DNA from 3 places in the Rossellomorea sp. GCM10028870 genome. Region 1 is predicted to be linked to each of the others. Evidence: riboswitches for the same ligand, from Rfam matches in the RefSeq annotation. Region 1 holds a riboswitch; each other region holds the start of a gene.
The links. A riboswitch is a leader RNA that binds a small molecule or an ion and turns the genes downstream of it on or off. The one in region 1 is predicted to bind S-adenosylmethionine.
Positions count from the first base shown of each region.

Region 2: linked by a shared signal. The riboswitch ahead of ACFQWC_RS08865 (2,3-diketo-5-methylthiopentyl-1-phosphate enolase) and the one ahead of mmuP (S-methylmethionine permease) in region 1 are both predicted to bind S-adenosylmethionine.
Region 3: linked by a shared signal. The riboswitch ahead of ACFQWC_RS19370 (sugar ABC transporter substrate-binding protein) and the one ahead of mmuP (S-methylmethionine permease) in region 1 are both predicted to bind S-adenosylmethionine.

Region 1 covers NZ_JBHTGN010000002.1:217,071-227,241, forward strand. The annotation lists gene ACFQWC_RS11915 (Gfo/Idh/MocA family protein) at 1-859, shown strand, start outside; gene ACFQWC_RS11920 (glucoamylase family protein) at 1,187-2,548, shown strand; gene mmuM (homocysteine S-methyltransferase) at 2,619-3,569, opposite strand; gene mmuP (S-methylmethionine permease) at 3,538-4,950, opposite strand; SAM riboswitch class I at 5,045-5,150, opposite strand; gene nei (endonuclease VIII) at 5,289-6,113, shown strand; gene ACFQWC_RS11940 (isochorismatase family protein) at 6,208-6,780, opposite strand; gene ACFQWC_RS11945 (protein adenylyltransferase SelO) at 6,910-8,358, opposite strand; gene ACFQWC_RS11950 (ABC transporter permease subunit) at 8,632-9,537, shown strand; gene ACFQWC_RS11955 (ABC transporter permease subunit) at 9,534-10,171, shown strand, end outside.
Region 2 covers NZ_JBHTGN010000001.1:1,711,717-1,721,887, forward strand. The annotation lists gene ACFQWC_RS08820 (DUF2254 domain-containing protein) at 1-1,001, shown strand, start outside; gene ACFQWC_RS08825 (DUF6254 family protein) at 1,046-1,165, opposite strand; gene ACFQWC_RS08830 (YkvI family membrane protein) at 1,238-2,269, opposite strand; gene ACFQWC_RS08835 (M3 family oligoendopeptidase) at 2,413-4,107, opposite strand; gene ACFQWC_RS08840 (MarR family winged helix-turn-helix transcriptional regulator) at 4,288-4,746, opposite strand; gene ACFQWC_RS08845 (aspartyl-phosphate phosphatase Spo0E family protein) at 4,978-5,223, opposite strand; gene ACFQWC_RS08850 (1,2-dihydroxy-3-keto-5-methylthiopentene dioxygenase) at 5,436-5,948, opposite strand; gene ACFQWC_RS08855 (methylthioribulose 1-phosphate dehydratase) at 5,945-6,592, opposite strand; gene ACFQWC_RS08860 (2-hydroxy-3-keto-5-methylthiopentenyl-1-phosphate phosphatase) at 6,589-7,251, opposite strand; gene ACFQWC_RS08865 (2,3-diketo-5-methylthiopentyl-1-phosphate enolase) at 7,251-8,465, opposite strand; SAM riboswitch class I at 8,579-8,681, opposite strand; gene ACFQWC_RS08870 (pyridoxal phosphate-dependent aminotransferase) at 8,732-9,916, opposite strand; gene ACFQWC_RS08875 (carbon-nitrogen family hydrolase) at 10,038-10,171, shown strand, end outside.
Region 3 covers NZ_JBHTGN010000005.1:181,556-191,726, reverse strand. The annotation lists gene ACFQWC_RS19405 (UDP-N-acetylglucosamine 1-carboxyvinyltransferase) at 132-1,415, opposite strand; gene fsa (fructose-6-phosphate aldolase) at 1,606-2,247, opposite strand; gene fdaB (class IIb fructose-bisphosphate aldolase FdaB) at 2,427-3,284, opposite strand; gene ACFQWC_RS19390 (response regulator) at 3,465-3,827, opposite strand; gene ACFQWC_RS19385 (DUF2529 domain-containing protein) at 4,033-4,557, shown strand; gene ACFQWC_RS19380 (ABC transporter permease) at 4,611-5,600, opposite strand; gene ACFQWC_RS19375 (sugar ABC transporter ATP-binding protein) at 5,569-7,104, opposite strand; gene ACFQWC_RS19370 (sugar ABC transporter substrate-binding protein) at 7,121-8,206, opposite strand; SAM riboswitch class I at 8,652-8,758, opposite strand; gene ACFQWC_RS19365 (CTP synthase) at 8,994-10,171, opposite strand, start outside.

The DNA of each region.
Region 1 (10,171 bases):
AGCCTACCTGCCAGTTCTCTCTGAAAAAGAAGGAGTCGAGCTGGTGCTTTGCACGAGGAATGCTGAAACCCTGAATGCTCTGGCAAACAAATATCGGATCCAGGAAAAGGTACAGACTGTAGAAGAACTGATAGCAACCAATATAGACGCAGCATTTGTGAGTACGGCTACCGAAGCACACTTTGAAATAACGGAAAAACTACTCGAGAATGGCATCAACGTTTACATAGATAAGCCGATTTCCTTGAACTTTCACGAAACCGAAAGAATCGTCCAGCTTGCAAAAGAGAGTGGCAAAATCGCTATGGTTGGTTTCAACAGGCGTTTCATACCAAAAGTGAAAGAGCTTAAAGAACACGGAAAACCGAGCTTCCTTCTTATGCAAAAAAACAGATACGCTTTACCTGATTACGCCAGAAGGTTCGTCGTAGAAGATTTCATCCATGTTGTAGATACTCTGCGATTCTTAATGGATACAGAGGTTCAGGATGTAAGGGTTCAGCATCTAAAAAAAGAAGACAAGCTTCATCATTTAGTCATCCAGTTGATCGGTGACGGCTGTACCGCTGTGGGCATCATGAACCGTGATGGCGGTGTGACGGAAGAAATCATCGAGTACTCTGCAGGACATCATAAATATGTCGTCGACAGTCTCGTGGAAACGACTCACTATCATAATAAAGAAGTCAGCTCTTCTTCATTTGGTGATTGGGAGCCTACTTTGTATAAGCGTGGGTTTTATGATTTAGTGGATCATTTCATAGCTTGTGTGCAAAATGGTACAACGCCTGACCCATCGATTGAGGATTCACTCGTAACCCATGAAATTTGTGAGAGGATTGTCGGGATGATTGAGTAGGGCATGGGACTAGGGACAGGTTCCTTGTCCCATTCATGAAAAGGGTGTCGGGACAAGGAACCTGTCCCCACGTCCCTCTTTAATAAAAACCAATAACACTTTATCCAGAAAGAAAAAGATAGTAGCGTTTCAATATGTTAGCACTCTATGCATTGAGAGACGGATCTGGCTATAGAGTTTACTTGCCGATTCCACTAGTATAAAAGACTCACAAGAGATGTAATATACCTACTTCTTATTTTCAGATAATTGTTACTATTGAGTGATATACGTCTCTTGATCACTCTTGTATACTTTAATCGAAACGTTTCACCAAATTGAAAGGAAGTGTCAAATTTGAAGAAATATTTTTCTTTGCTGTTAGCTTTATTGCTAATCGTCAGCGCCACAACCCCTGCTGCGGCTTCTGCAGAGCACACAACCAAAGGAAAAGAGATCGCTTTGTCCAAACAATTGAAAGCGATTTCAAAAAATACCTATCGATACTTCGAGGATTTTACAGATAAGAAAACCGGTCTCACTTATGATGCCGTACGAATGGATAATGGGGAGATCAATGCCCAGAAATTCACGTCACCAACGAACATCGCCATGTATATGATGAGTACGATTTCAGCTGAGGAAGTCGGCCTGATCTCACGTGAAGATGCCGTGACAAACATCGAAAAGACGTTGAATTCATTAAAAGCTATGGAAAAATGGAACGGATTATTTTACAACTGGTACTATACAGAAGATGCAACGCTCATGACAGATTGGGGGCAATTCATTTCAACTGTTGATAATGGATGGCTATCTGCAGGACTCGTTGTAGTGGGACAAGCGTATCCGGAACTCTATGAAGAGACCCACGCATTAGTAGAGGACATGGATTATTCCACTCTTTACACACCGGAAGTAGGACAAATGCGGGGCGGATATGATGTAGCAACCGAGAGCTATACTTCTCATCATTATGGTGCCTTCTATACTGAACCACGCGTAGCAAGCTACATCGCCATCGGGAAAGAGGACGTACCGGAAGAACATTGGTGGAGAATGTTCCGCACCATGCCTGAAAGCTGGGATTGGCAGGCTCAAATTCCTGAAGGATATACAGAAACATATGACGGCGTAGATGTCTTCGAAGGACATTACAGCTACAAGGGCACTAAATATGTACCAAGCTGGGGAGGAAGCATGTTTGAAGCATTGATGCCACAGCTTGTACTGAAGGAGAAAGAACTCGGGAAGAACGCACTTGGCTTGAACAATAAGCGTCATGTAGACATCCAGATTCAATATGCTAAAGAGCAAGGGTATGCAGCCTGGGGCATGTCACCAGCAGCCACACCGGATAACTATTCAGAATTTGCCGCTACTCCATTAGGCATGGACGGCTATAAGTCAGATGGCACTGTCACTCCACACGCCACTTTCCTTGCACTTGAATACGCACCGATGGAAGCGTTCAAAAACATCCAAGCGTTGAAACGTTTCGATATGTACGGGAAATACGGCTTCCTTGATTCAGTCAATGTGGAAACAGGTGAAGTGACACAAGCCTACCTCGCCTTAGATCAAGGTATGACAATGGTCTCAATCGTCAATTATTTAAAAGATGGAGTCATCAGAGATTACTTCCATCAAGATCAAATCGGGAAATCACCTGAGGACCTGCTGATAAAAGAGACGTTCTCTATTAAATAATGTAGCGAAGATAATGTAAAAGCCCAAGTGGATGTATTACTTGGGCTTTTTGTATTTTAAGTGTTACTGCCTACCTCCATCTCTTCGCCAACGCCTCAATTTGACCCGGATCCGTCCGGCAGCAACCACCAATGATACGGGCACCTGCCTCGTACCAAACTACTGATTGCTCATCAAACGCCGAGCACCCTTCCTCCCCATGCCACGTTTTGGTCTCAGCATTGTAAGACTCACCTGAGTTCGGGTACACGATGAGTGGTTTGTCAGTGTTTCTGCTTAATACGCTTATCGCCTTCTTGGCCGCAGGAATTGGTGCACAATTCACACCAATTGCAGCGATTTGTTCATCGTCATTGAACACACACGCGCACTCTTCAATCCCCGTTCCATCACTTATCGTCTCTCCATCCTTTAATGAAAAAGACAGCCAGGCGCAGGTATCTGGAAATTCTTTCAGAAGTGAAGCTAGTACCTTTGCTTCCTGCAAGGACGGGATGGTTTCGAATGCCAACAAATCAGCACCCGCCTCCACTAATGCCTGGATTCTTGGAAAATGGAAATCTGCTAAATGTTGATCACTTACTCCATAGTTCCCAACGTATTCAGAGCCGTCAGCAAGGTATGCCCCGTAAGGTCCTACAGAACCTGCAACGATTGGTTTCGGCCGATTCGCATTGCCCTTCTCTTCCTTCCAGAATTCATCCCGGGCCTGTTTGGCAAGAGTAACCGTTCTCTTGATTAATTCCAGCGCTTCAGGTTTCTCTATTCCTCGCTTTTTAAAACCATCCACCGTTGCCTGGTAGCTGGCTGTAATCGCACAATCGGCTCCTGCACGGAAATAATCAGCATGAACCTTCTCAATCGCTTCCGGTTTTTCAAGAAGTATACGGGCAGACCAAAGGGAATCGTTTAAATCAAAGCCATGGGATTCCAGCTCTGTGGCTAATGCTCCATCTAAAATCAGTGGGGAATGTTTTTGTAAAATACTATCAATGGGATTTAGCTTCAGTTGATTCGACATAACCTTTTCCTCTTTTCTTTACGTATTGTGTTAGATAATAGCTTCCATAGCAAAGGACGATAAACGGGATTCCGCAATAAAGGGCTATCCTCTGAGTGGGATCAAAGGCAATGCCGATACAAGAAGCTAGACAAAGCAGAAATGACGCAATGGGAACGAGTGGGTAGAGCGGCGTCCGATAAGCCAGATCTTTCACATCGTTTCCTTCCTTTATATACTGTCTTCGAAATAGAAATTGGGCAGCACTAATGCTCATCCACACGATCACTACCGCAAGGCCTGAGACCGAAACCAATACGATGTAGACCGTTCCCGGTGCAATGATGCTTGAAAGCAAGGCCAGTCCCCCTCCCAGCATGCTGCATACAATCGCATTGAGAGGGACTCCCCTATCAGTCAATTTGGCAAAGATCGGTGAGATGGTTTGCTTATCTGCCAGCGACCATAGCATTCTGGAAGAAGCATACAAACCTGAGTTTGCGGCTGATAAAATGGCCGTTATAATAACAAAATTCATGATATCGGCGGCATATGGGATTCCAATCCGTCCTAGCACCGCTACGAAAGGACTTTCCAATATACCGGCTGACTGGCTCGGTAATAAAGCAGATAATACGACAATCGTCCCTACATAAAAGATGATCAATCTCACAAGCGTGGTGCGGATAGCTTTAGGAATCGATTTTGATGGATTCTCCGTTTCTCCCGCCGCAACCCCGATCAATTCTGTTCCTGAAAAGGCAAAGTTCACGGCAAGCATGGTCATCAAGATGGCAAATGCCCCATTCGGAAACAACCCTGAACTTGTGATATTCGAGAAAAACGGAGCGGGCTCTGATTGACCGAGAGGGATGAACCCGACAATCGCCCCTGCCCCGATCACAATAAACGCAACAATCGAAATCACTTTTACTAAAGAAAACCAAAATTCAGATTCAGCAAAAAACCGCACTGACAATGCATTAAGTCCAAAAATCAACGCAGCAAAGACCGCGCTCCATATCCATACACTAATCGAAGGAAACCAGCGCTGCATCATCAAGCCAGCCGCCGTAAACTCCGACCCCAATGCCACTGTCCATGTCAGCCAATATAACCAGCCCACCGTGTAACCGGTGCCTGGACCAATGAACTTTGCAGCATAACTATGAAAGGATCCCGTCTCCGGCATATGGACAGAAAGCTCGCCTAAGCAAAGCATCACAAGATAAACAACCAGCGCCCCAATCAAATAAGCAAGGATCGTCCCAAACGGTCCAGCCTGATGAATCGTATAACCCGAACTCAAGAATAGCCCGGTTCCGATCACCCCTCCAAGAGACAGCATCACCAAATGCCGTGTCTTCATCTTCCTTTTAAAACTCTGACCTGCGTGTTCCATAAAAAAACACCCTTCCTCCTGAATATATTGTGGAATAAGTGGACAAACAAAAAACGCACCCTGAACGAGTGCGTCACCGACAAATAAAAGATTGCTCCTATCTATCAGGTTTGAATCACCCGCTGGAATTAGCACAGTATCTTCACAGACCTGTTGCTGAGGCTTCAAAGGGCCAGTCCCTCCACCTCTCTGGATAAGAAAATATGTAGATTTTTTAAAACTTTATCAATATATTGGAATAATGTCAAGAACATGAAACAGATGAGCAGCCCAGCCTATCCGAATGTTACTTCGGAAAGAAAAAAGGGAACAACTATACTAAAAAAGGAGAAACTGCCATGCCAGAAGGTCCGGAAATCAGAAGAGCTGCAGATGGAGTAGAGCGCGCTCTTAAAAATAAAAACGTACAAGATGTGTACTTTGCCTTCCCTCATTTAGAAGAGTACGAAGACCTTTTAAAAGGATCGATCGTGACCAGAGTGGATACGAAAGGAAAAGCCATGCTTATCCGCTTTGACAATGGCTACACCATTTATTCACACAATCAACTCTATGGAAAGTGGTACATCAGGAACCTTTACAATTATCCGAAGACAAACCGCCAGCTCAGATTGGCTCTACATAATGAGAAAAAGTCGGCACTTCTTTACAGTGCATCTGATATTGAAGTCCTCCGTGATGAAGAGGTACCTGAGCATCCTTTCGTTGCAAAAGTGGGACCCGATATTTTGAGTGAAGAAGTAACAGCGGACGAGTTGCTCCAAAGAATGAAAGACAAACGATTCTACAAAAGAAAGTGGTCGATTCTTTTATTAGATCAAGGGTTTGTAGCAGGAATCGGGAATTATTTGAGATCTGAGATCATGTTTGCAGCAGGCATCCACCCTTCTCTCCGTCCGATTGACTGTACGAAAGATCAATTGATGAAAACATCAGAGGCAATCATTCATTTAATGATGCAATCCTATAAGACTGGGGGAATTACAAACGATCTTGAACTTGTTGATAAGTTAAAAGCTCAAGGAGAGAAGCGCTCAAAATATCGACATTGGGTATTCAATCGGGAAGGAGCATCATGCTTTATTTGTGGGAGTGAAATTGAGAAGACGGTCGCAGCTTCGAGGCGGTTGTATTTTTGTCCGGTATGTCAGGTTGGGAGATAGGTTCCCTGCACCCCCTCGCCTCCCATGAACAAAGATAACTGTGTTACAGTAAAAAGCTCATCTCATCAGATCTGACAAAATGAGCTCTTCTATTCTACATTCCGTATTTCTCCCGATAATAATCATGCTTCGGCTGAAACAACTCTTCATCGGATTGTCTGACGTCGGAGAAATGATCTACATTATAATGACCATACAAAGCCTTGTTATGGTGCTGGATGATTTGTTCAGCCTTCAACACGGATGAATCCTTCGTTGAGTGACCATCCGATACCAGGGTTACATCCAATCCATTAACCGTTGCATACCGAACAGCGGTGTCGATACAATATTCTGTTTGGCAGCCCATGATGACGACATGTTCAACCTTATTGTCTTTTAAAAAGCTTAATAAAGGCGTACCATAAAACGAATTTGTCGCTAATTTATCATACACAACAGCGTTGTCCGGAACATGGATCTCCCTGTGAACCTGGAATCCGTCACCTTCCCCGCCTCCGACATCCTTATCCCGTATAAAGACGGGATGAGCACCCGCTTCGGCTGCCATTTGGATGACCCGATTGATGGTTTCAATCAGCCTCTCTTTTTGGAATACAGCTTGTTCCCCTTCATTTCCTTCAATTAATTCCTGCTGGGCATCAATCACGAGCAATGCTTGGTTCAATAGAAAAACTCCTTTATCTCCATTTTCTCCTCAACTATCTTTGAATAGTTTCGACTTATCAATGAGAAAGTCCTCTTACACACAAAAAAAACAGGAAACCTTTTGGGCTTCCTGTTACAGGTTCATTCTTCATGTACCGCAATACGTTCGGTAAGGACGAACAGATGGTTCCGGGAGTTTGGTGTACTCGCACTGTTCTGTCGTGTACTGGTAAGGATTCTTAAGGACCTCAAGCAAACGCTCCATTACGCTGTAATCATTGCTTTTCACAGCAGCTTCCAACGCTTCCTCCACACGATGATTCCGGGGAATCACCGACGGATTGCTTTTTCGCATTAACTGATGAGTTGCTTCTTTCGATTCTTTTTGCCTGTTTAGTCTTTCTTCCCAGCGTTCTTTCCATTGAATAAATTCAGTATTTTTAAACAGATCGATTTCTTCCTCATTTGTTAATGAACGGAATGTATTCGTATAGTCGGCACGATTCTCTTTCATTAATCCCAGAAGATCTTTTGCAAGGGATTCGTCCCCTTCTTCTTTGTTGAAAATACCGAGTTTCCCTCTCATTCCGTCGAGCCAGCGAGCTTCATACAGCTTAGGGAATTCCAGCACAGCATCTTGAGCAAGTTTCAGCGACTCTTCTTGTTCATCATGAAGAATCGGCAACAAACTTTCGGCAAATCGGGCAAGGTTCCAACCGGCAATTTGAGGCTGATTGCCATAGGCATAACGTCCCCCGGTATCAATGGAGCTGAATACTGTTGCCGGGTCATACGTATCCATAAAAGCGCATGGTCCATAATCAATGGTCTCTCCGCTGATCGTCATGTTATCTGTGTTCATCACACCATGAATGAACCCGGCCATTTGCCACTTGGCAATGAGTGCAGCCTGGCGCTTGATGACTTCTTTTAACAGGTAAAGATAACGGTTCGGTGCATTCATACCTTCCGGGTAATGACGCTCAACTGCATAATCAGCCAGTGCGCGGAGATCATCTACCGTTCCAAATTTAGAAGCAAACTGAAAAGTACCGACACGAAGATGACTAGCCGCTACGCGGATCAGGATCGCACCCTGCTGTTCCGTTTCCCGATAAATCGGTTCACCCGTAGTCACCACCGCCAAGCTCCGGGTAGTCGGAACCCCAAGTCCGTGCATGGCTTCACTGATGATATGCTCCCTGAGCATCGGTCCAAGTCCCGCGCGACCGTCCCCACCTCGGGAATAAGGGGTTCTCCCTCCCCCTTTGAGCTGGATATCAAAACGCTCACCTGATGGGGTGATCTGTTCACCGATCAGGACTGCACGACCGTCTCCCAGCATAGTAAAATGGCCAAACTGATGCCCGGCATAGCTTTGAGCAAGGGGTTCGGCACCTTCCGGAATTCGGTTACCAGCAAATACCTCTACCTCTTCTCCAAGTTTCCCCGCGTCCAGCCCCAGCGACTCAGCCACTCGTTCATTCAGTACGATCAGCTTTGGAGCTTGAACAGGAGTCGGATCCTGTCTAGTAAAAAAAGAACTTGGAAGTGTGGTATAGCTGTTCTCGAGATTCCAACCTGCTTGATTTCCCATTATCGTCATCTCCTTCTTTTCATAAATAAAACAAAAAACCATAGACCGTCTATGATTTTTGTGTAGTTCCCTTTTATGTCACCATCATTATAACGTTCTTCTCGGCTAATGTCCTATATGGCACCTGCGTATGTATCACTACTGATAGGATTTTCATTGGCATGAATTCCTATACCAAGAATAACATCCAGCAAATTAACACTATTGTAAAAATTAAAATTATTTTGAAATTTTTGTAATGCAAAGATATAATACTTCTAAAAGACTTTGGGGGTGTTTTTACTGAGAAAGTTCAATGTCATCGGTCTTCCCATTCAATTCTTGCTCACATGCATCGGATTATTCCTTTTCAGCGGTGCCGGTTCTCTGCTTGCGTATGATACGGAATTGGTCATCATGCTGGGGAAATATCTTCAAACCTTGCAGGAGATGGGACCCGAAATGCTCCGACCAGGCTCCATTATCATCAAAATCGGGGATCCAATGGACTTCAAAAGCTACCCGATTTATCCGTTGTTTTTTCAGCTGTTCGGTTACTCGTTCTCGCTCTTGCTCCTGGCCTTTTTTCTTGCTGCCGTCACGTCTTCCCTTGTTAGCTACTTGTTTATGTTTCTGCCTAAGAAAATTTATCAGATCTGCTTCCGTTTGCTGGATTCACTGGATTCCCTCCCGGATGTTCTGATTATCGTATTTATCCAACTTTTCATTGTCTGGTTTTTCAAAAAGACGGATATTTTGCTGTTTGACATCTACACCCTTGGGGATGAAAAAATCTATCTGCTCCCGATCATTTGTCTTGCGATCATGCCAATTGCTTTTTTAACGAAGCATTTCTTATTCCAGCTTCAGGAAGAAGAGGAAAAACCATATGTCGAATATTCCTATTCGAAGGGTTTCTCAAAAGCCTATACAGTATGGGTTCACCTATTCCGAAATGTGTGGATTCACTTTTATTATCACATCAAACCGATTTTTCTGCTTATGCTTTCAAACCTGTTGATCATTGAGATACTTTTTAATATCAACGGATTCATGAATGTGCTCCTCGATGTTTCCATCAATACGCCAAGTGCCTTTTTCATCGGGATGCTGATGATTTATATACCATTCTTCATTGTGTTTACATTAGGTGCTATTTTACTGAAAAAATGGCTGTCTGGAGAGGAGGTCAGTTCATGAGGATTCTTAAATCATTCCGGTTCTGGCTGCCCGTTGGTTTTCTCTTTGTCATGCTTTCAGCGAGCTTCATCATACCGGCCATATATCCAGAACTGCTCGAACCTGGGCCGCCGTATTTAAAGGATGATTCTGGACGAATAATCGCGGATCCTCCATATACAATGGAGGAAATGCCCCCTTTGGGCAGTGATAAACTCGGACGGAATTTATTCTATTTGCTCCTTGCCGGTGCGAAATATACGCTGTTATCGGCAATGGTCATTGCACTGCTCCGCATGGTCGGCGGGTTCGCGTTCGGTATTGTGTATGCTTTTCTTCCTGATTGGGCGAAACAGATGATCAAAGGGATCGGGGATACATTTAACTTCATCCCACTTGCAATCATTGCCTTTGTTCTTCTCACCCCACTCCAGCTTGCCTTCGAGTCAGGGGCGATGTATTCGTTTCAATTTCTGATCATTGAAATAGTGGTGATTGCGATCATCGTGATTCCTTCACTCGGGATGTATATCGGGGAAGAAATGAAGGAGTATCTAAAAAATGATTTCGTTACCGTATCCAAACAAATCGGAGCAAGCAGATTCTATATCATCAAGCGCCATTTACGGCCCCAGTTCAGCCGCCATGCCCTTGT
Region 2 (10,171 bases), on a different contig from region 1:
ATGAATCCGGACAAAAATTATATATTTCTTCGGCCTTTGCCGGTATAGTGGCGATTATTTGTTTATTTGTTTTCGTCTACTTTGTTCACCATGTTTCCAATTGGGTGAAAGTAAGTAATTTAATACATAATATAACAATCAAAACGAATAAAAAAATTGATAATAGCTATTTATATAGCAAGAATGCCATTAAAGACGAGCCTTCAACCTTGAATGAGTCACTTTTTAACGATACGGAACCCATTTATGTGTATAGTGAGCGATCGGGGTATTTACAGCAGATCGATATAGAAGGAATGATCAATAAAGCTGCTAAAGATAAAGCGATTATCCGAATGGTGAAAACACCGGGTGAATACTTACTTGAAGGTACTCCTGTCATGACGGCATGGACTGCGAATAAAGAAATAGATGTAGAAGATTACTTGGAATACCTCGTACTTGGGCCAGACAAAGAGCCCATGGAAGACATTGAACTCGGGATAAGAAAGCTGGTTGAAATTGCCTTGAGAGCCATTTCCCCCGCCATCAATGACCCGAATACCGCAAAAAACTGCATAGAAGAAATCGGGATCATTTTATCGAAACTTGCTAAACACAAGCTTCCAAGCTCATATTTATCAGATGAAGAAAACAATGTGCGAATCATATTGGAACAGCCGACCTTTGTAGATTATTTATACCGAAGCTTTTACCAGTTAAGGCATTACGGGAAGCAGGATATATCCATAATTGCCGAAATTCTGCGTTCACTGAGAATGATAGGGGAAAATAATAGCGAAGAAACGAAGCGCATGGTGTGGACGTTTAAAGACTATATTCTGGAAGGAATCGACTATGTCAGCCTCCAAAACCTCGACATGCAGTACATCATGAGACATCTGGATGAACTGGCTGCAGCCTGCAGACAAACAGATTGGGATAAGGATGAAGTGAGGAATAAATATTTCCCTGAAAAATATAAGACAAGTGACTCTTACCATCACCATAGAGAAGAGTAATGGGACCCAAGAAAAAACGGATGCCCGAAGCATCCGTTTTTTTCTTATTCTTTTCCCTTTTTCCCTTCAGAAAGCTCCTTGAAGGAAGATACTTTACCATGAGGATGCTGTTCCTGTTTTCTTACATTCCACTGTCTTTCTTTTTCGTGTTTAGATTGTGTCATATTCGCCACTCCTTTTTCATTAGTCTTTATTAACATGAACTCTAGACCCGCTTTTTACTCTCCTCCAGACAATTATTTATTGGGTTTCATCCAGAGAAGGATGATAAATAATAAGCTCATGTAGCCAAAGAGTGGATATAAATACGACAATAGTTCGCTATATTCAAAAAAACTTAAAGAATAGATCACGAGGAAGATACCTGCAAAGGTCATTATAGATGTGCCCTTCCAGTAATTCGATAATTGTTTCTCCAGGCCAAATACTCCCCCGATGACGGAAGTGAATATTTCACCATAAATGATGACAATATAAATTAAGTAAAAACCGGCAACAAAGGATTTCATAACCACGGCCATTGGAATTTGGTATTGTGTCACATCCGGGATCATGACTAAAGTAATATGGCTGGAAATTAGAATCAGCGTAAGGAAAAAGCCGCCAAGGTAACCTCCATACTTAATGGTTTCCCGATCTTTCACTTCACCGGCAACAGGAACGAGAACAGCCTGTGCCATGGCAAGATTAAAGGCTACGTATGAAAAAGGGGCAACCACAGATTTCCACCCATCCTCAGCATGCGGGATCATAAGAAATGCGTCTAAAAATCCAGCGTCGCGAACAGAATGAATCATCAAAAAAAGATTAAAGACGATCATAAGAGGAACGACGAATGTATTCACAGCAAAAAGTCCCTTAATCCCCACCATCATCGTGATGAATCCCAATCCAATAGTCAGCAGAATCCCTAATTGTTTTGGTAGCAAAAGCTGCTCTTGAAAAACAGCCCCTGCTCCTGAAAGCATTACCGCGGAAACCCCGATCAGCATAATCATCATGACGATATTCATAAACTTTGAAAACCATTTTCCAAATAGATATTCATTAAATTCTTCAAAGGACTTTGCTTTAATATCATGGGACTTAAGCATAATCTTCGTTCCCATTGTAATAAATAAGTACCCGCTTAATAAAATCGCAATAAACCCGACAAAGCCAAACCGGGTGAAAAACTCTACAATTTCCCTTCCCGTTGCAAATCCGGCTCCTATAACGGTACCAACATATACAGCAGCGATTTGAAACGACCCAGCTAATTTTTTCATACCCATCACCTCTGACAACCTTCTACTTCACCTTATGTACAAGCAGAGAAAATCAGAAGCAAAAGAACATAATTCTTCCGGAATTGTAGAAGAACCCAAACAAAATAGGCAGCCATAAAATGCGGCTGCCCTATTACTTTATTTTATAAAGATTGATCACCTATTCCATTTAACCATTGTCTTATCGGTTCAATGACCTTCTCAACTGTCCCCTCCTGGAACGGAGAATCGAGCTTGGCTGCTTCTACAAGCCCTGTGAATGAAAGGCTTCCCCCAAGTTTACAAAGGGCAACATAGTCATTCCACGCTTCCTCACGATTAAGATTCATTTTCTTCCAGAATTGGAACGCGCAAATTTGAGCCAATGTGTAATCGATATAATAGAATGGAGAATTATATATATGGGATTGACGCTGCCAGAACCCCCCATTTTCTAAATACGGAATATGATCGTAGTCCTTATGGGGAAGGTATTCCCTTTCAATTTTTCTCCATGCGGCGTTCCGTTCAGACGGGGAAGCTTCAGGGTTCTCATACACAAAATGCTGGAACTCATCAACTGCCACACCGTAAGGAAGAAATTGCACCGCTTCACTTAAATGTGCAAATTGATACTTATCAGTATCCTCTTTGAAGAAATAATCCATCCATGGCCATGTGAAGAATTCCATACTCATAGAATGAATTTCACATGCTTCATACGTTGGCCAAATATATTCAGGAATATCAAATCCCCTGCTTGAGTACACCTGGAACGCATGACCTGCTTCATGGGTCAATACGTCAATATCTCCTGAGGTACCATTGAAATTCGAGAAGATGTAAGGAGACTCATGGTTCGCAATATACGTGCAGTAGCCACCTCCAGCTTTTCCTTTCTTCGCTTCTAAATCCATGAGGTCATGTTCGATCATAAAACCAAAGAATTCCTTTGTTTCCGGTGATAATTCTTCGTACATCTTTTTGCCATTATCAATGATCCACTGAGGACTTCCCTTAGGAACCGCATTTCCGGAAGTGAACTTAAAACCTTCGTCATAAAACTTCATCGAATCAATCCCTATGCGCTTTCCTTGTCTTTCTTTAAGTTCTGTAGCAAGAGGAACGATATGCTCCTTTACTTGATCGCGGAAAACCCTTACCATATCAGGTGTATAATCCGTTCTCGTCATACGATAGTAACCTAATTCAACAAAGTTCTTATACCCTAAAGTAGTAGCAATTGTGTGACGCAGCTTCACTAACTCATCAAATAGACGATCCAACTCTTCTTGATTCTCTTCAAAGAAAGCAACGGTCGCTTGAGCGGCTTCTCTTCTTGTTTCCCGATTGACAGATTGTGTGAAAGGGCCCATCTGAGCCAATGTTCTTTCCTCTCCCTCAAATGGAATCTTTGCAGACGCCATGAGCTTTGTATATTGGGAAGATAACTTATTTTCCTTCTGCAGAAGATTGACGATCTCAGGAGAAAAAGTCTTCATTTCACTTTCTGCCAGGTCGAATAGCTGCTTTCCCCACTTCTCTTCTAACTCTTTACGATATGGAGAATTTACAAGTTCCCGATAATATTCCGTTACCATCCCGTGAACCTCAGGCATCATATCATCAATATAATCTTGTTCTTCTTTGTAAAACTCATCATTGGTATCGATAGAGTGCCGAATATAGCATATATTTTGCATTGTATCGATGCTGAGACGTATTTCATTCAGTTTCTTCATCGCATCCATCTGTTCTTGTACATTGGGCGCGGCCTTAAATTTTCCGAGTAACTGTTGGAAAACAGGTTTAATCTCTTCTAAGTTGGGCCTTTCATATGTAAATTGTTCAAACTTCATAATGTTGCCTCCTCATAAAATATTCCCGATTATAGTTATTCGACTAGTAATAGATAATATCCTTTTATCACAAGAATTGAATTGCAGATACAAATACCGGATGGTGGCGAAGTCAAAGCAAAGAAATTTTAAGACAATATAAAACCCCGTCTAATAATAGACGGGGCACAAGAGTCGAACTTAATACGACAAGTCTTTAATCGATAAGCCTAATTTCTTCAACATTTCAATCGTTTCTTCCTTCTCAACAGGAGATAGAGCTGACATGAGTTCATGAATTCGATTTTCGTGATTAGGAAAAATCTCTTCAATTAACTGTCTGCCGTTCTCTGTTATTTGAGCATAGGTAACTCGACGGTCCTTTGGACAAGCATTACGCTTAAGATAGCCCTTTTGTTCAAGCTTATCCACTACATACGTAATGCTGCCGGAGGCTAATAGAATCTTCCCGCCAATTTGCTGCAGGGGCTGATCTCCTTTATGATAAAGAAGCTCTAGAACAGCGAATTCGGTAGGGTTTAAGCCGTTCTCCTGGATGTTTTTATTTATCTCTTCATTTAAGGCTTTGAAAGCTCTTGAAAGGACAATGAAAAGCTTTAATGATTGTTTTGTATCTTGAGTTTTACTCATGGCATTCATTCCTTTAAAAATTAAATATCTCAGTTTCAAAACATTATACAAATAAACCCTGTTATTGTCAAATAGACCGGTCACTAGTTAAAAAGCAAAGGACGGTACGCTTGTAGCGTACCGTCCTTTGCTTTTAGAAATTACGACAAATTAGATTGATTGTCTAGTTTAAATGTGGAGATTGTTGGAGATTCGTTTCTTTTGTAAACCTTGAATGTTGAGGAAAATCATGTTGTGTAGTCACGAAGCAGTTCGCTTTAATAAGCTCTTAATGTAATGCCCAAATTCACTTGATGATTCCTGGAGGGTAAATGGTACAACTTTATTTGTGCACTTTTCATAGTCGTTCAATAGCTGATCTAATTGCTGGCTGCACCGAACGGTTTCATCTGCACATAGGCCTAAATTCTCTCCAAGGCAAATCATTTCTGAACGTTTCTGATTGATTCTCATTAATAACCATTTCTTTTTTAATAGACGACCCATTTCTTGTAAACTCCTTTTTTAGCTCCTAGTCTTTATTAAGTAAAATCATTACTTGAGCATTATCCCAAGTATTATCAGAAAAGTAAATAGATTCGCAAAACAAGACAAAATTACTAGTAATGTTTCTAAATTAGACATTTTTCGTCAAAAATTCCTCGCCAATAAAATTAGAGGATAGACTAAAGATTCTACTCTTTGTCTATCCTCATATATTAATAGATTGGGACCCAGCCTTCCTTAGTGACGAAAATACGAACAGCCACTACTTTCTTATCTTCACTTAATGTAAAATAATGGCGAATGTTTTCAGGAACTGAAATTAAGTCACCAGGATTTAGATGTACTTCAAAGAAATCACCATCGCTACCTTGTATGACAAATACACCATGGCCGTTTACTATAAAACGGACTTCATCATCTGTGTGATGATGCTCTTGTTGAAAATTCTTTAAAAGCTCTTCAAGATTTGGTGTACTCTCTGAAAGGGAAATTACATCCCAGGACCGATACCCTCTTCGTTCTGAGATATCTTCAATCTCTTCTTTAAAAACAGACAGGATTTCCGATTTATCATCCTCAGTTAAAGCGAATTGGTCCCTTAATCCTTCGTCCAGTTTTTCGATATTCCAATGCTCATAAATGACTCCTTGTTCACTTAAATACTTCACTACCTCTTCCTGATTATCAATGATTTGGTTCTTCCCTTGGATTTTGATTGTCGTCATAATCTGACTCCTCCTTTAGTAATTGATCTCGTGTTCGTTAAAGATAAAAGAGTGAGTTGATATTGAAATAAAAACTCACAAGCTTCTAATAGTTTCTTAGCTTCAAAACCGGTTCGTCCCCATACTGTGATACCGTGGTTCCGAATGAGCACCGCCCCTTTGTCTGCTTTAATAAAGGACTGAAACTCCTCGGCAAGCGTCGGTATATGAGCATGATTACGAATGATGGGAATGGATAAAGAATCATCTTCCTCCCACTTATCCCACGCTTTAATTAATTCTTGGTTTCTAAATGTGACGATACCTTCATCCCCATACAGTTCACTGATTACATTATTCGCCACAGTATGGACATGTAAGCTGCAACCTGCTGAGCTTTCTTTGAAGATATGACTGTGCAGCAGTGTTTCGGCTGATGGTTTTAAGTGAGTATCCTCAATGGCCTCACCATGAGCATTCACTAGGAGGAAATCTTCTTTTGTGTGCTTTCGTTTATCCTTTCCACTTGCCGTGACCAGGAAGGTAGCAGGGGAAGAACTCACTCGTATCGCAAGGTTTCCACTCGTCCCCATGAACCAGTCCCTGTCTGCCAGTTCTCTTTTGATATCAGCGAGTTCTTCCCACTCCGATTGATAGGGATTCATATTTTCACTCCTTTTTCAATGACGTCCATGCAATCATGAAAGGATTCAAACGGATGATAGGGGATACCTATTTCTGCGCATGTATAGGCCAAATAGTCTCTGGCGATCACAGTATCTCCAAGCTTTGCCATTTCGATATCTGTGACTGAGTCCCCTATCACAATGACCTTCGTGTCTTCTGTTAATGACAATGTTCTCAAAATAGAAGGCTTACAGCATCCACATCCTTTACTTTCACAGTGATCGTCACATGGATGTGGCCAATGAATCGTTATGGCCGAATCGTTAAAGCTTGCTTCATTACAAAAAACTCCATTAAAAGGCCCGTATTCTTTTAGTAATGGTTGAACAAAGAAGTCAATTCCTCCACTAACGATATACAAAGGAATCTCATGGTCTTTTGTGTAGTCTACAAATTCCTTAAACCCTTCACGTATGACAGCAGTATCTAATAGATACTGAACCATTTCGTCTTTTTGGGATGAAGGAATAAGTGAAAACAACTTGCCTACACCTTCTTTAATGGAAATCGACTGATTTAAGATGTCATCTTTGATAGGTTCCCATGCTGGGGGAGCAAAGGTTTTCATCAATGAGATGATATTATCTGTTTCTGTAATCGTTCCATCAAAATCACAGAAAATGATTGGATGACCCACTACACCTTTACCTCCTCTCCCCATAGGGATAGGGCTTTGCGAAGTTCACCATGAGTTTCAGCCGCCTCATTGAGAGACGTTCCTTTTAAAACAGCATCGATAGCTTGAACGAATGCTTTTCCTCCTCCACTTGCTCCGTCAGGGTGACCATGAATGCCCCCTCCTGCATTAATGACACAGTCTATACCGAAATCTTTCACCAAAAGCGGAACAAGTGCGGGATGAATGCCGGCTGAAGGTACTGGCAATGCCCTTTTCAAGTGGGCATCTTCCTTCGTTAACTCATGGCTTACGGATAGAACTTTGCTCTTCTCTAATGCGACACTTCCGTATGGTGATGGAAATAGTGAAAAATCGGCTCCGGCCATTCGTAATAATTTACCTAACCATAAAGAGTAGCTCACACCATATGCAGGAGATGCTGCAGCAGCCCCGGCAAAGGCAGGGTGGGCCATGATCGGCAATGCGATCTCATTGTCCTCTCTCAATTCCTGGAGAACATCGAGGCCGTAAGAAAATACATTGAATAATAGAGCCTGTGCTCCAAGCTCTTTTGCTTTTCTTGCTTTATCCCGTAATTGTGATGTTCTGCCTGTCAGATTAACTGCATACAACGTTCTCTTCCCTGTTTCCTCAAACACTTCGTGCAGCACTTTTTTCCCTAAGCTGACTCTCTCAGAAAAGGGTGTCAGTGGATTATCAAATAAAATTTCATCGTCTTTTACTGCATCGACTCCGCCTAGAGCCTGGGCTCTTAATTGATTTTCCAGGTAGGTGAGATCTCTGCCGATCACTCCTTTAAAGATGCTCATTAACAACGGTCTTTTATGTACCCCTGTTAACTCCCTGATCCCTTCAATTCCAAATCGTGGACCAGGATAGGTTTTTTTTAAGTCTTTCGAAAACTCTAAATCTACTAATTTCACTTCGCCATCCAGGGAAAGCTTACCGAATACCGTTGTAAGAATGGCTGGGATATCATTTGAATAGTTATACCCGGGATATCCAATCTGCACCTCACCCCGGGGACCATCTTCGCCTTCCCACTCCTTCACGGAAACGACTCTCCCCTTGTACTTGCTCAATTGTTCCTGTTCCAGAAGCGGCAAGTCCGTCCATGAACCGACCGTCAATCCCAAGGCAATCCCCTCTGCCTTTTTCTCGAATGAACCGCTCTTTCCCTTTAGTTGATAGGTTGCTATCACTTCACTCATTGTCGTATTGCCTCCTTATGAAAAAAAAGCTACTCTTAGCCGCATGTTGATTTCATCAGCTCTGCAAACAAAAAACCTCTTCCAGATAAGAAGAGGTTTGAATTCGTCACTCTTTCTTATCTGTCAGCCATATAGCTGCAAGAATTAGCACCGTGCTAAAATAAGTCGGTTGCCGGGCTTCATCGGGCTGGTCCCTCCGCCTGCTCTTGATAAGAATTTCATTATTCATTATTTCAGTTGGATTATTGCACCATTTTCAGCTTATGTCAATCCCTTTTGTGGAATAATTCTAAACTTTCTATACGTGAAATCGCTTCTTTTATCCGATCGTTTGTGGATAAAAGACCTACACGTACATACCCTTCTCCGAATTCTCCAAAGCCAACACCCGGAGCAACAGCGACTTTGATTTTTTCAAGTAGATAGGTTGAGAACTCTACGGATGTAAATCCTTCAGGCACCTTTAACCAGGCGAAGAAGGAACCTTGTGGAGCTTTTACATCCCACCCTATTTCCTGAAGACCAGAGATTAATAGTTTTCTTCTTTCTTCATATGTTGAAACTAATGCATTCACGCATTCCTGCGAGCTTAAAAGGGCGGTGGTAGCCGCTTCTTGAATGGCGCCGAACAGACTCACATATAGGTGGTCTTGAAGGACGTTAATCGCTTCAATGACACTCTTATTCCCCACTGCAAACCCCACTCTCCAGCCAGCCATATTATACGTTTTCGATAATGTATAAATTTCTATGCCAACATCCTTGGCTCCTTCTGTTTCCAAGAAGCTAATAGGCTTCCGTCCATCAAACCCAATCGCTCCATAGGCAAAGTCATGTACAACACAAATATCATGCTGATCGGCAAGTTTCACTGTTTCTTCAAAAAATGAGGTTGTAGCGATCGCACCAGTAGGATTATTAGGATAGTTAAGAAACATTAACTTTGCACTTTCTAACTCTTCACGAGACTGTTCTCGATAATCAGGTAGAAATCCATTTTCCTCACGGAGAGGCATTTTGATCATGCGGGCTTCTGCTAATGCTACCCCGGATAAATAATCCGGGTAACCAGGATCAGGCACTAATACACCATCACCAGGGTTCAATAAACATTGAGGAATTTCAACTAAACCTGCCTTTCCTCCGAACAGCACAGCTACCTCTGTTTCCGAATCTACTTTTACACCGTATTCACGGAGGTAGAAGGCGGCAATCGCCTCTTTAAATGACGATAAGCCACGGAATGGAGGATATTTATGATTCGATGGTGAAGCAGCTGCTTCTGTCAGTTTTTCCACAATATGTGGAGGAGTCGGCTGATCCGGATTTCCCTGCCCTAAATTAATGACATCATGTCCCTCTTCCACAACCGCATTCACTGTACTTGCAAGGGATGCGAAAAATTGTTCAGGTAATAAATCTAAACGTTTTGCCTTACTAAAGGTTTTCATATACTCACCCACTACATTTTTTTGAAAATTAATTACTTTCAAATTCTAGTCACAAATGATATAACGGAAAATAAAGAATGTAAAGGAATAAATTCCAAAAGTCTATAATGAGGTGAAGCAAATGATTCAAAAGATAGGTCTCGCACAAATGGATATTGTGTTCGGAAACCCTGAAGAAAACAAGAAAAAAGTAGAACAATGGGTTAAAAAAGCGAAGAATGACGGCTGTGATACAGTTGTGCTGCCTGAGCTTTG
Region 3 (10,171 bases), on a different contig from region 1:
CCGCTTTTCTTACTTTCCCGCTTCTCCCGCAGGAGTCGAGCACCCTTCCGTTCCAATCAACTTAGTTTTAAATGTTTTACCATTACTCCTAGTGGAAACAACCTTCTATACAATAGTACAGCTTTAAGAATCTATGACTTCATCTGCTCCAATTCTTCCGCTGACATTTTTTCACGCCAGATTGTCGCTCCTAGGCCTTCGAGCTTGGCAACGAGGTCGCTGTAGCCGCGGTCGATATGTTCGAGACCGGTCACTTCTGTGATTCCTTCTGCCATTAGGCCGGCGATGACAAGGGCCGCTCCTGCGCGCAGATCACTTGCTTTCACTTTGGCGCCTTGTAATTGTACAGGTCCATTGACGATGGCCGAGCGACCTTCCACCTTGATCGTCGCATTCATTCTTCTCAGTTCATCGATATGCTTGAAGCGGGCTGAATAGATGGTGTCTGTTACGACAGCGGAACCTTCTGCCCGGTTCAATAATGTGGTAAACGGCTGCTGCAGATCTGTCGGGAACCCTGGGTACACCAGTGTTTTCACGTCAACGGATTTGAGCTTGTCCGCTCTGCCGATATAGATTTGATCGTCGTTTGTTTCAACAGGAACGCCCATCTCACGGAGCTTGGCAATGACAGATTCCATATGTAATGGGATAACGTTGTCAACAAGCACACCTTTCCCGACTGCTGCTGCAAGAATCATGAACGTTCCAGCTTCTATCCGGTCAGGGATGATTGTATGACGGCAGCCGTGAAGCTCGTCTACACCATCAATGCGGATCACATCGGTTCCTGCCCCTTTGATCTTCGCACCCATATTACTTAGTAATGTAGCTACGTCGATGATCTCAGGTTCTTTTGCCGCATTTTCAATAATCGTTCTGCCTTTTGCCCGTACAGCGGCAAGCATAATATTAATGGTTGCCCCTACACTGACAACGTCAAGGTAGATACGGGCACCCTTTAATTCATCGGCGCGTAAATATATCGCACCTTGTTCATTCGTCACTTCTGCTCCAAGAGCCTCGAAGCCCTTGATGTGTTGATCAATCGGACGCGGGCCAAGATGACATCCACCCGGTAATCCGATGACCGCTTTTTTGAATCGTCCAAGCATCGCTCCCATTAAATAATAGGAAGCACGAAGCTTCTTCACCTTTCCGCTCGGTAAAGGCATGGACACCATTTGGCTTGGATCTACACTCATATCCCCATCTTCCAACGTGACTGAACCACCGATCTCTTCTAATAGATCTTTCAGTGTCCGTACATCAGAGATGTCTGGTAACCCTTCGATTGTGACTGGTGAATCAGCAAGAATGGTTGCCGGGATCAAGGCTACCGCACTATTTTTGGCCCCACTGACTTTAATGGTTCCTTCAAGGGGATAACCTCCTGCAATTTTTAGCTTTTCCATATTAAACTCCCTTCCACTGTTCGTTGACGAAGAAGCCCCATGGCTGTAAGACTCCGCACACCAAGAACAAAAAGGATTATTTTTCCAATAGAAGACGTTCTAAGAAGTATTGTCTACTAGTGTATACATAATTCGTCAAAACATGTATAGGATAATCGAATTTTTTTAGGTTAGACCGATTGACCTAAGATTAGCGGTTGTTCCAATCATTCAGAAACGCTTCAATTCCTTTATCCGTCAGCGGATGATGGAACAATTGCTTCAACACTTTCAGAGGCACTGTCGCAATATGCGCTCCTCTTAAGGCAGCTTCAGTAATATGCTGAGGGTGACGGGTTGAAGCTGCAATGATTTCTGTTTCCAAACCATGAATCGCAAAGATTTCAGCGATCTTGGATACAAGCTCAAGACCATCATGACCGATATCATCTAATCTTCCTAAAAAAGGCGAAACATACGTCGCTCCAGCACGAGCCGCTAAAAGCGCTTGGTTCGCACTAAAAATCAGCGTGACATTTGTCTTAATTCCTTCTTTAGCAAAAGTAGATGTCGCTTTCAGGCCATCCGGCGTCATTGGAAGCTTAACCGTAATGTTAGGTGCGATCTTAGCAAGCTCCCTGCCCTCTTTGATCATTCCTTCAGCATCTGTCGCGATGACTTCAGCGCTTACAGAACCAGGAACTAAATCTGTGATTTCTTTTAATCGATCTTCAAATGTTACGTTTTTTTCTTTCGCGACAAGCGACGGATTCGTTGTCACTCCTGAAAGAATACCCCATTCAAATGCTTCTTGAATTTCACTCATGTTTGCTGTGTCTATGAAAAATTTCATTCACTATACCCCATTTTCGACAAAATTTTCAATCATCTTTTAATGAACGGAAGGGACTGACCCAAAAAGGTATCAACCCTCTCCTGGTGCCAGTCCCATCCTACCGCTTCATTCTTTTTCTACCACATAAGGAATGTCCGTAATCTATCACGAAGGACTTTCCAAACATTACCTATCTATTACGCTTGGTTAGAAGAACCAAATTCGCGCATTTTTCCAGCAACTGTCGCTTTGATCGCTTCACGAGCCGGCCCCATGTATTTACGTGGATCATATACTTCAGTGTCAGCTGCAAGCACTTCACGTACTGCTTTAGCTGAAGCAATTTGGTTTTCAGTGTTTACGTTGATTTTAGCAGTTCCGTAAGAAATCGCTTTTTGGATATCTTTTGTAGGAATTCCAGTACCACCGTGAAGTACTAGAGGTACTCCAGTCGCCGCACCGATTTCTTCCATTTCTTTGAATCCAAGATTTGGTTCACCTTTGTAAGGACCGTGAACAGAACCAAGTGCAGGTGCAAGTGTATCAATACCAGTGCGTTCCACTAATTCTTGACACTCTTTTGGATCTGCATAGATAACGCCATCTGCTACTACGTCATCCTCTTGTCCACCAACAGTTCCAAGCTCAGCTTCAACAGAAACACCTTTAGAGTGGGCATATTCAACCACTTTAGAAGTGATTTCAATGTTCTCCTCAAAAGGACCGTGAGAAGCGTCGATCATAACAGAAGTAAATCCTGCATCTATTGCTTCTTTACATTTGTCATAGCTTGAACCGTGGTCCAAGTGGATCGCAACAGGTACTGTGATGTTTAAGTCTTCCATAAGACCTTCAACCATTTTCACAACTGTTTTGAAGCCGCTCATGTAACGCGCTGCCCCTTCAGAAACACCAAGGATGACAGGTGATTTTTCTTCTTCAGCCGCTTGTAAGATCGCTTGAGTGAACTCAAGGTTATTCAGGTTGAATTGACCTACCGCATAGCTGTTTTCTTTTGCTTGAATTAGCATGTCTTTCATTGAAACTAAAGGCATAGTAATTTCCTCCTTTTATTCAGTCAGTGAGCCATTCTAGTAGAAATGGCGGTGTTATTTATAGCACCATGTGACATTGTTTACAATTTCACTTGTATCATACCAAAACAGAATTGATTTTACCAACTGAAGAGGCGAATTGTTAAAAATACTACTATTTTCACTATTCAAATAATACCATTAAGCTGGAATATATTGTTTTACCGCCTGTCTGATGTCGTCGATATCAAACGGCTTCGCAAAATGAGTAAGCGCTCCCAAATCCTTTGCTTCCTGAATCATATCCAATTCTCCGTACGCTGTCATAATAATGACGCGGATATCTGCATCCTTCTGCTTCATTCTCTTCAGGATTTCGATCCCATCCATACCCGGAATCTTCATATCCAGCAAAACCAAATCAGGGGAATGCTGATCTACAATTTCAAGCGCCTGGATTCCGTTCGCTGCCTGAAATGTTTGGTAGCCTTCCTTTTGTAACACTTCATTTAATAGAATCCTAATACCAAATTGATCGTCTACAATAAGAATTTTCTCATTCATCCATCCCAATCCCCTTCATTATTAAAGTAAGTTATGTATTACTAAGCAAAATAACCGGCTAATAATTGTATATTTATTACTAATTCTCTTTTTCCTGTAAAAAATCCTGCTTCTTATCAAGATTTTACTTAAGACCTTTTCCCCCTTTATAATAAGCGTTACGATGACAAATGTCGAAGCTAAATATATAAGGAGAGTTCATTCTATGATAAAAATGTTTACAACACAGTTAACTGGACTGTTCAAACGCATTTATGATAAGCAGGAATTCGAAATTGAAGACGGTGCCCGCCTGCTTGCCCAAGCTGCCATCGGGCAGGGGAATATTTACATTGCAGGTCACGGGGAGATGGAAGCCGTCACAGCCGAGGCTTTGTTTGGTGCTGAACCTCTTCCTTCTGCTAAAAGATATAATGGTTCTACCCAACTGACGGAAGCTGATCGTGTATTAGTCGTCAGCCGCTTTTCAACTGATGAGGATGCTGTGGAGTTAGGGAAAAAACTGGCTGATGAAGGTGTGCCATTCGTGGCTGTCTCTGGATTGGTAGAGGGTGCAGAGAATCTGTTGGACTTAGCCGATGTTCACTTAGATACGAAAGTGATCAAAGGCATGCTTCCAGGCGATGAAATCGGTGAGCGTGTAAGCTTCCCTTCCAGCATGGCTGCCCTTTATCTTTATTTTGCGCTGGGGTTTGTGATCCGTGAGATGTTGGAGGAGTATGAGGAGTAATCCTCAACCAAAAAAAAGAGAGGCATCCAAATAGGGCGCCTCTCTTACAAACTTCAAGCCCCCCGCACCTTCTTGGCATGCACATACGTCACTGCCAATGCCAATACCAGTACGCTTCCTTTAATAATTTCAAATGCATAGTATGGTAGATTCATCATCGTCAATCCATTCAGCAGGACCCCTATCAACGCTGCCCCAAAGAAGGTGCCGAGGATATTCGGTTTTCCTGCGCCCAAGACGGAGAAGCCGACAAACACAGCGGCGACTGCTTCCATGAGGAGCGGGCCACCGGCATCCATCTGTCCTGATCCGACCCGGGCTGTGAACAGGATTCCTCCAATCGATGCGAATACACCTGAGAGAACGTAGGCAATCAACTTCACCCGGGTCACCCTGACACCTGATAAGCGTGACGCTTCTGCGTTACCCCCTGTCATATACAAAATGCGCCCCCATCTCGTGAAATGCATGATCACATAGACGATTCCGACCAACACGAGCATGATCCATACCGGTACCGGCAATCCGAGCCACTTTCCCTGGCCGATCCAGAGGAACGCTTCTGAAAATTCCCCCGGGGCTGTCCCGCCAGTTGTCATCGGCATATGATTGTAGATCGAGTACCCTTCCGTATACGTCCGATGAACACCTGAAATGATATACATGGCCCCTAATGTAGCAAGCAAATCCGGAATTCCAAATTTAACGATCAACAGCGAATTGAATAACCCGACTCCCGCTCCCACCAACAATGGAACAAGGAGCACGATCCACAACGGCGCTTCATACCAGACCATCAATGAAGCCGTCACAACGGTAGACAGGGAAACCGTCGATCCCACTGAAAGGTCAAAGCCATCGACGACGAGAGTAAAGGTTACCCCTAATGCCACTAATGTGACGATGGAAATCGAGCGGAGAATGTCTGATAGATTTCCATAGGTGAAGAAAAATGGATTATATAAGCTGAAAAATAGTAGAATCGCGGCCATCAACACGATGGCCCCGTATTTAAATAGTAAGTCGAGTATCTTGCCTTTCATGCGCTTGGATCCCTCCTGAAGCATAATACAATATGAGTTCTTGAGTTGCTTCTTCTTTTGTCAGTTCTTTGACGATCCGGCCATCATACATGACGAGTATCCGGTCCGAAATCGCCAGGATTTCTTGTATTTCACAGGAAAAGTAGAGAATACCCTTCTCTTTTTCTGCAAGGGATTGAATCAGGGAAAATATCTCTTTCTTCGCTCCCACGTCCACGCCCTTCGTCGGTTCATCAAATAAAAACACCGAAGCTTCATCGGACAGCCATTTCCCTATTGAAACCTTCTGCTGGTTTCCTCCGCTTAAAAAGTTGGCCTGGATTCTTTCATGAGCGGTTTTAATTCCAAGGGATCGGATTTTTTCACGGGCCAGCTCACGTTCTTTGCGACCGTTGATCCATAACCAGTTGGAGACTTTTCTTAAAGAAGGAAAGCTAAGGTTGTGCTGAACGGTTTCATGAATGAACAACCCTTCTTTTCGTCTTTCTTCCGGAACAAGTGCCAGACCATTTTGAACCGCATCCCGGGGAGAGTGAATCCTCAGCTTCTTTCCTCCCAGAAAATAGTCACCCGATTCTACCTGAGAGGCTCCGAATAAGGCTTTGGCAAGCTCGGTTTTTCCCGCTCCCACAAGCCCGACCACTCCGACTACTTCTCCTGCCTTAACGGATAAATGGATATCCTTCACCTTTTGTCCGTCTTCGAGCCCCCTCACTTCGTAAAGCGTTTCACCGATCGGCAGCGTTCTTTTCTGAAACTCTTCTCTATATGTTCCTCCAAGCATGGCTTCAATGATCTTGTGAGAGGTTGTTTGTTGTGTTCCAAACGTTCCAATGGTCTCTCCGTCTCTCATGACCGTGATGCGATCGGAAAGCTGAAATACTTCCGGGAGCCTGTGAGAGATGAAAATGACCCCTACTCTCTCTTTCTTTAAATCTTCTATGACTCGGAATAACTTTTCCGTCTCAGAAGAACTTAAAGGTGCCGTTGGTTCATCCAAAATCAATACTTTCGCTTGTTGAAGCAGGCTTCTGGCAATGAGCACCAGCTGCTTTTCAGCGAGACTTAAGTGTGACGCAGGCTGACCGAGGGGAATGGTTTCTGCCCCGATGCGTCTAAGCGCCTCCGACGCTTCTTTCTTTAATGACTTTTTAGTAATAAAGAAGGAACCTTTTTGTGAGAACTGATCAAGGACGATATTTTCCGCTACAGAAAGTCCAGGGACAATGGCCGTGTCCACTTCCTGGTACACGCAATGGATGCCATGCTCCTTCGCTTTTTTCGGAGATTGATAGTCTCTTTTTTCAGAGTGAAGGATGATGTCTCCGCTGTCCTGCACATAGGCTCCTGATAAAATCTTCATCAGCGTACTTTTCCCTGCACCATTCGCCCCCAAGAGGGCATGGACCTCCCCCTCTTTCACATCGAAGCTTGCATTCTTTAGGGCTTTCACTCCTGAGAAGGTTTTATTGATATCGATCATTTCTAACAGTGGAGACGTCATCTCTTTTAACTCCTTTCTACTCTTTGAACGATTCTTCAAGCGTTTTTAATTCATCTGTATAGCCTTGCTCACTTGCTCCCCAGCCATCTACATGCTCGTGTAATTGATCTGTGGTAATCGTTTCTCCAGGCAATGCTTCTTTTTCAATAAATACCGGCTCAAGCTTTACTTTCTCAGGCGTTTCCTCGCCATTTAGCTTTTGATATAAAAACCGGACCTGCACGCGTCCGATATCTTTCGGATCAACGGCTGCCGATGCCACCCACGGGCTTCCATCTTTTTGAATGATTTGCAGGTCTTCATCACTCATGTCGATTCCATATACTTTGATTTCATCTCTCCCTGCCGCTTCGATTGCCCGAACGGCGCCTTTTGCAAATTCATCCCAAGCAGCCCAAACAGCATCGATGTCACCTTTGTTCGGATACTGTTTCAATATGGCCTCCATTTGAGCCTGTGTATCCAGTGCTGTATTCTGAGTAGCCGCTCCAAATGCCGCCACCTCTTTAATATCAGGATTTTTTTCTAAAAACTCCTGATAGGCTACTTGGCGTCTTTCCATCGGGGCAAAGCCTGCAACCCAAATTTTCACGATCTCACCCTTACCGCCAATCTCATCTGAAAGCTTCGTCAAGGTTTGTTCAGCCATTTGCTGATCACCCTGTTCGAGGACCGTCACCTCTTCTGAAGCAACATCCGCATCGAATACGACAACCGGAATGTTTTGTTCCTTCGCTTTTTCCACCCCTGATTGCAGTGCTTCTTTCGTTCCATGATCGATGAGGATCCCATCAAACTTTTGATTGATGGCCGCATCCAGGTTAGAAGACATTTTTGCCAGGTCCCCTTCAGACGTAAATACTTGAACCTTGCCCCCAAACTTCTCTACCTGCTCTTTGACACCTTCTATGTATTGAGCGGAAAATGTCCCTAAATTGATTTGCATAATAAGGGCGATCTTTTTATTGGCCAATGGATGATCAGATGTTGCTTCCTTCTTCTCTCCACTGTCTGCGTCCGCCTCCTGGGATACCTTTGGCTGACAAGCGACTAAACTGAAAATAAGTGCGAGTAATACGAATAATGATGCCGTTTTTTTCATCTTTCTTTTCTCCTCCCGAGGTGATATGCCTCAATTTTTTAAAATATTCTTTTCATAAAAGATATTTGTTGTTTTAAAACCGGGATCTGCAAAGGCTCTGTCAACCAGTATGGCTGGATGGTGAGGGGAACCGCTCCGCTTGCAGCTAGCGTACGGCCGAGCCTCCTCAGCTTCGCTTCCGGGGTCTCGGCACGCCCGTTTTTCCGCAGGAGTCTACGCAGTTCCCCTCACCATCTATAAGAGATTTCCGTGACAGAGCTCAGTATTGACAGAGCAATCTAAAGGAAAGTATCCCTACTTTAAAGCTATTATCGACCTCCGTACACCTGGAGCGGAAATCAATCAGCACTTTCCCTTTAAAAGCAACAAAGTTCACAAAACATTCTTTGCAAATAAAAAAACCCCTTTTCCCAAGAGAAAAGAGGTTTATGTATAAATAAACGTACTCTTATCACTCAGGAAATTCTTCCTGCAGGTCTTAGCACCTTTCCGTCTAAACGGTAGGTTGCCGGGCGTCATCGGGCCAGTCCCTCTGCCAACTCTTTATAAGAGATTATGAAATTTGGTATAGTTCGCATGCGCTATAAACGATATGTTAACGATATGCGGGAATATTGTCAATATTCTTTTTTGGAAAATTTTATAGATGAGATTAAAGAGGAGTTCGTGAAAATTGTCGTTATTTGTAGAATGGTCGATAAATTCCGATTCCCCTTAAAAATCGGCCACCCCCACCCTAAAAAAAACCGCCCTCCCAAACCAGGGAGAGCAGTTACATAATCAAATCTTATTTCTCACCATACGCAAGTGACGCTTCCACGAAGTCTCTGAATAGAGGCTGCGGGCGTGTCGGGCGTGAAGTGAATTCAGGATGGAATTGAGATGCGACGAACCATGGGTGATCGCTTAGCTCGATGATTTCCACAAGACGGCCATCAGGGCTTGTGCCTGAGAAGATGAAGCCGGCTTTTTCCATTTGCTCACGGTAGTGATTGTTGAATTCGAAGCGGTGGCGGTGACGCTCATAAACCACTTCTCCGTCGTAGGCCGCATAGGCTTTTGAACCTTTTGTCAGCTTACATGGGTATAGTCCAAGACGCAGTGTCCCACCAAGATCTTCGATGTCCTTTTGTTCTGGTAAAAGGTCGATGACAGGGTATGGCGTTTCAGGATTTAACTCAGCAGAGTGAGCTCCTTCCAATCCAAGAACATTACGTGCGTATTCTACAGATGCCAGCTGCATACCAAGGCAGATTCCGAGGAAAGGTACCTTGTTTTCACGGGCATATTGAGTCGCAGCGATTTTCCCTTCTACTCCACGGTCACCGAAGCCACCTGGTACAAGGATTCCATCTACATCTGCCAGTTTTTCTGCTACATTTGCGTTGTCGATCAGCTCAGAGTTCAACCATCTTACTTCGATGTCGCTATCGAAATGGTAGCCTGCGTGACGAAGGGCTTCCACTACTGAGATATACGCATCCTGCAGTTCAACATACTTCCCTACCAGGGCGATTCTTGTTTTACGGGACAGGTTTTTCACTCTATCAACGAGTTCATTCCACTCGGTCATGTCTGCTTCGTGGCAATTAAGCTTCAAGTGCTGACATGTGATTTCATCAAGCTTTTGATCCTGTAGTGCAAGTGGTACAGAGTATAGTGTATCTGCGTCCATTGCTTCGATTACAGCATTTTTATCAATATCACAGAATAACGCGATTTTGTCTTTCATGTCTTGAGTCATTGGCATTTCTGTACGCACGACGATGACATTTGGCTGTATACCAAGACTGCGAAGCTCTTTTACGCTATGCTGAGTCGGTTTTGTTTTCATTTCACCAGCTGCTTTGATGTAAGGTACAAGTGTACAGTGGATATACATCACATTGTCACGGCCTACATCGCTCTTGATCTGGCGAATGGCTTCAAGGAATGGCAGAGATTCGATATCCCCTACTGTTCCGC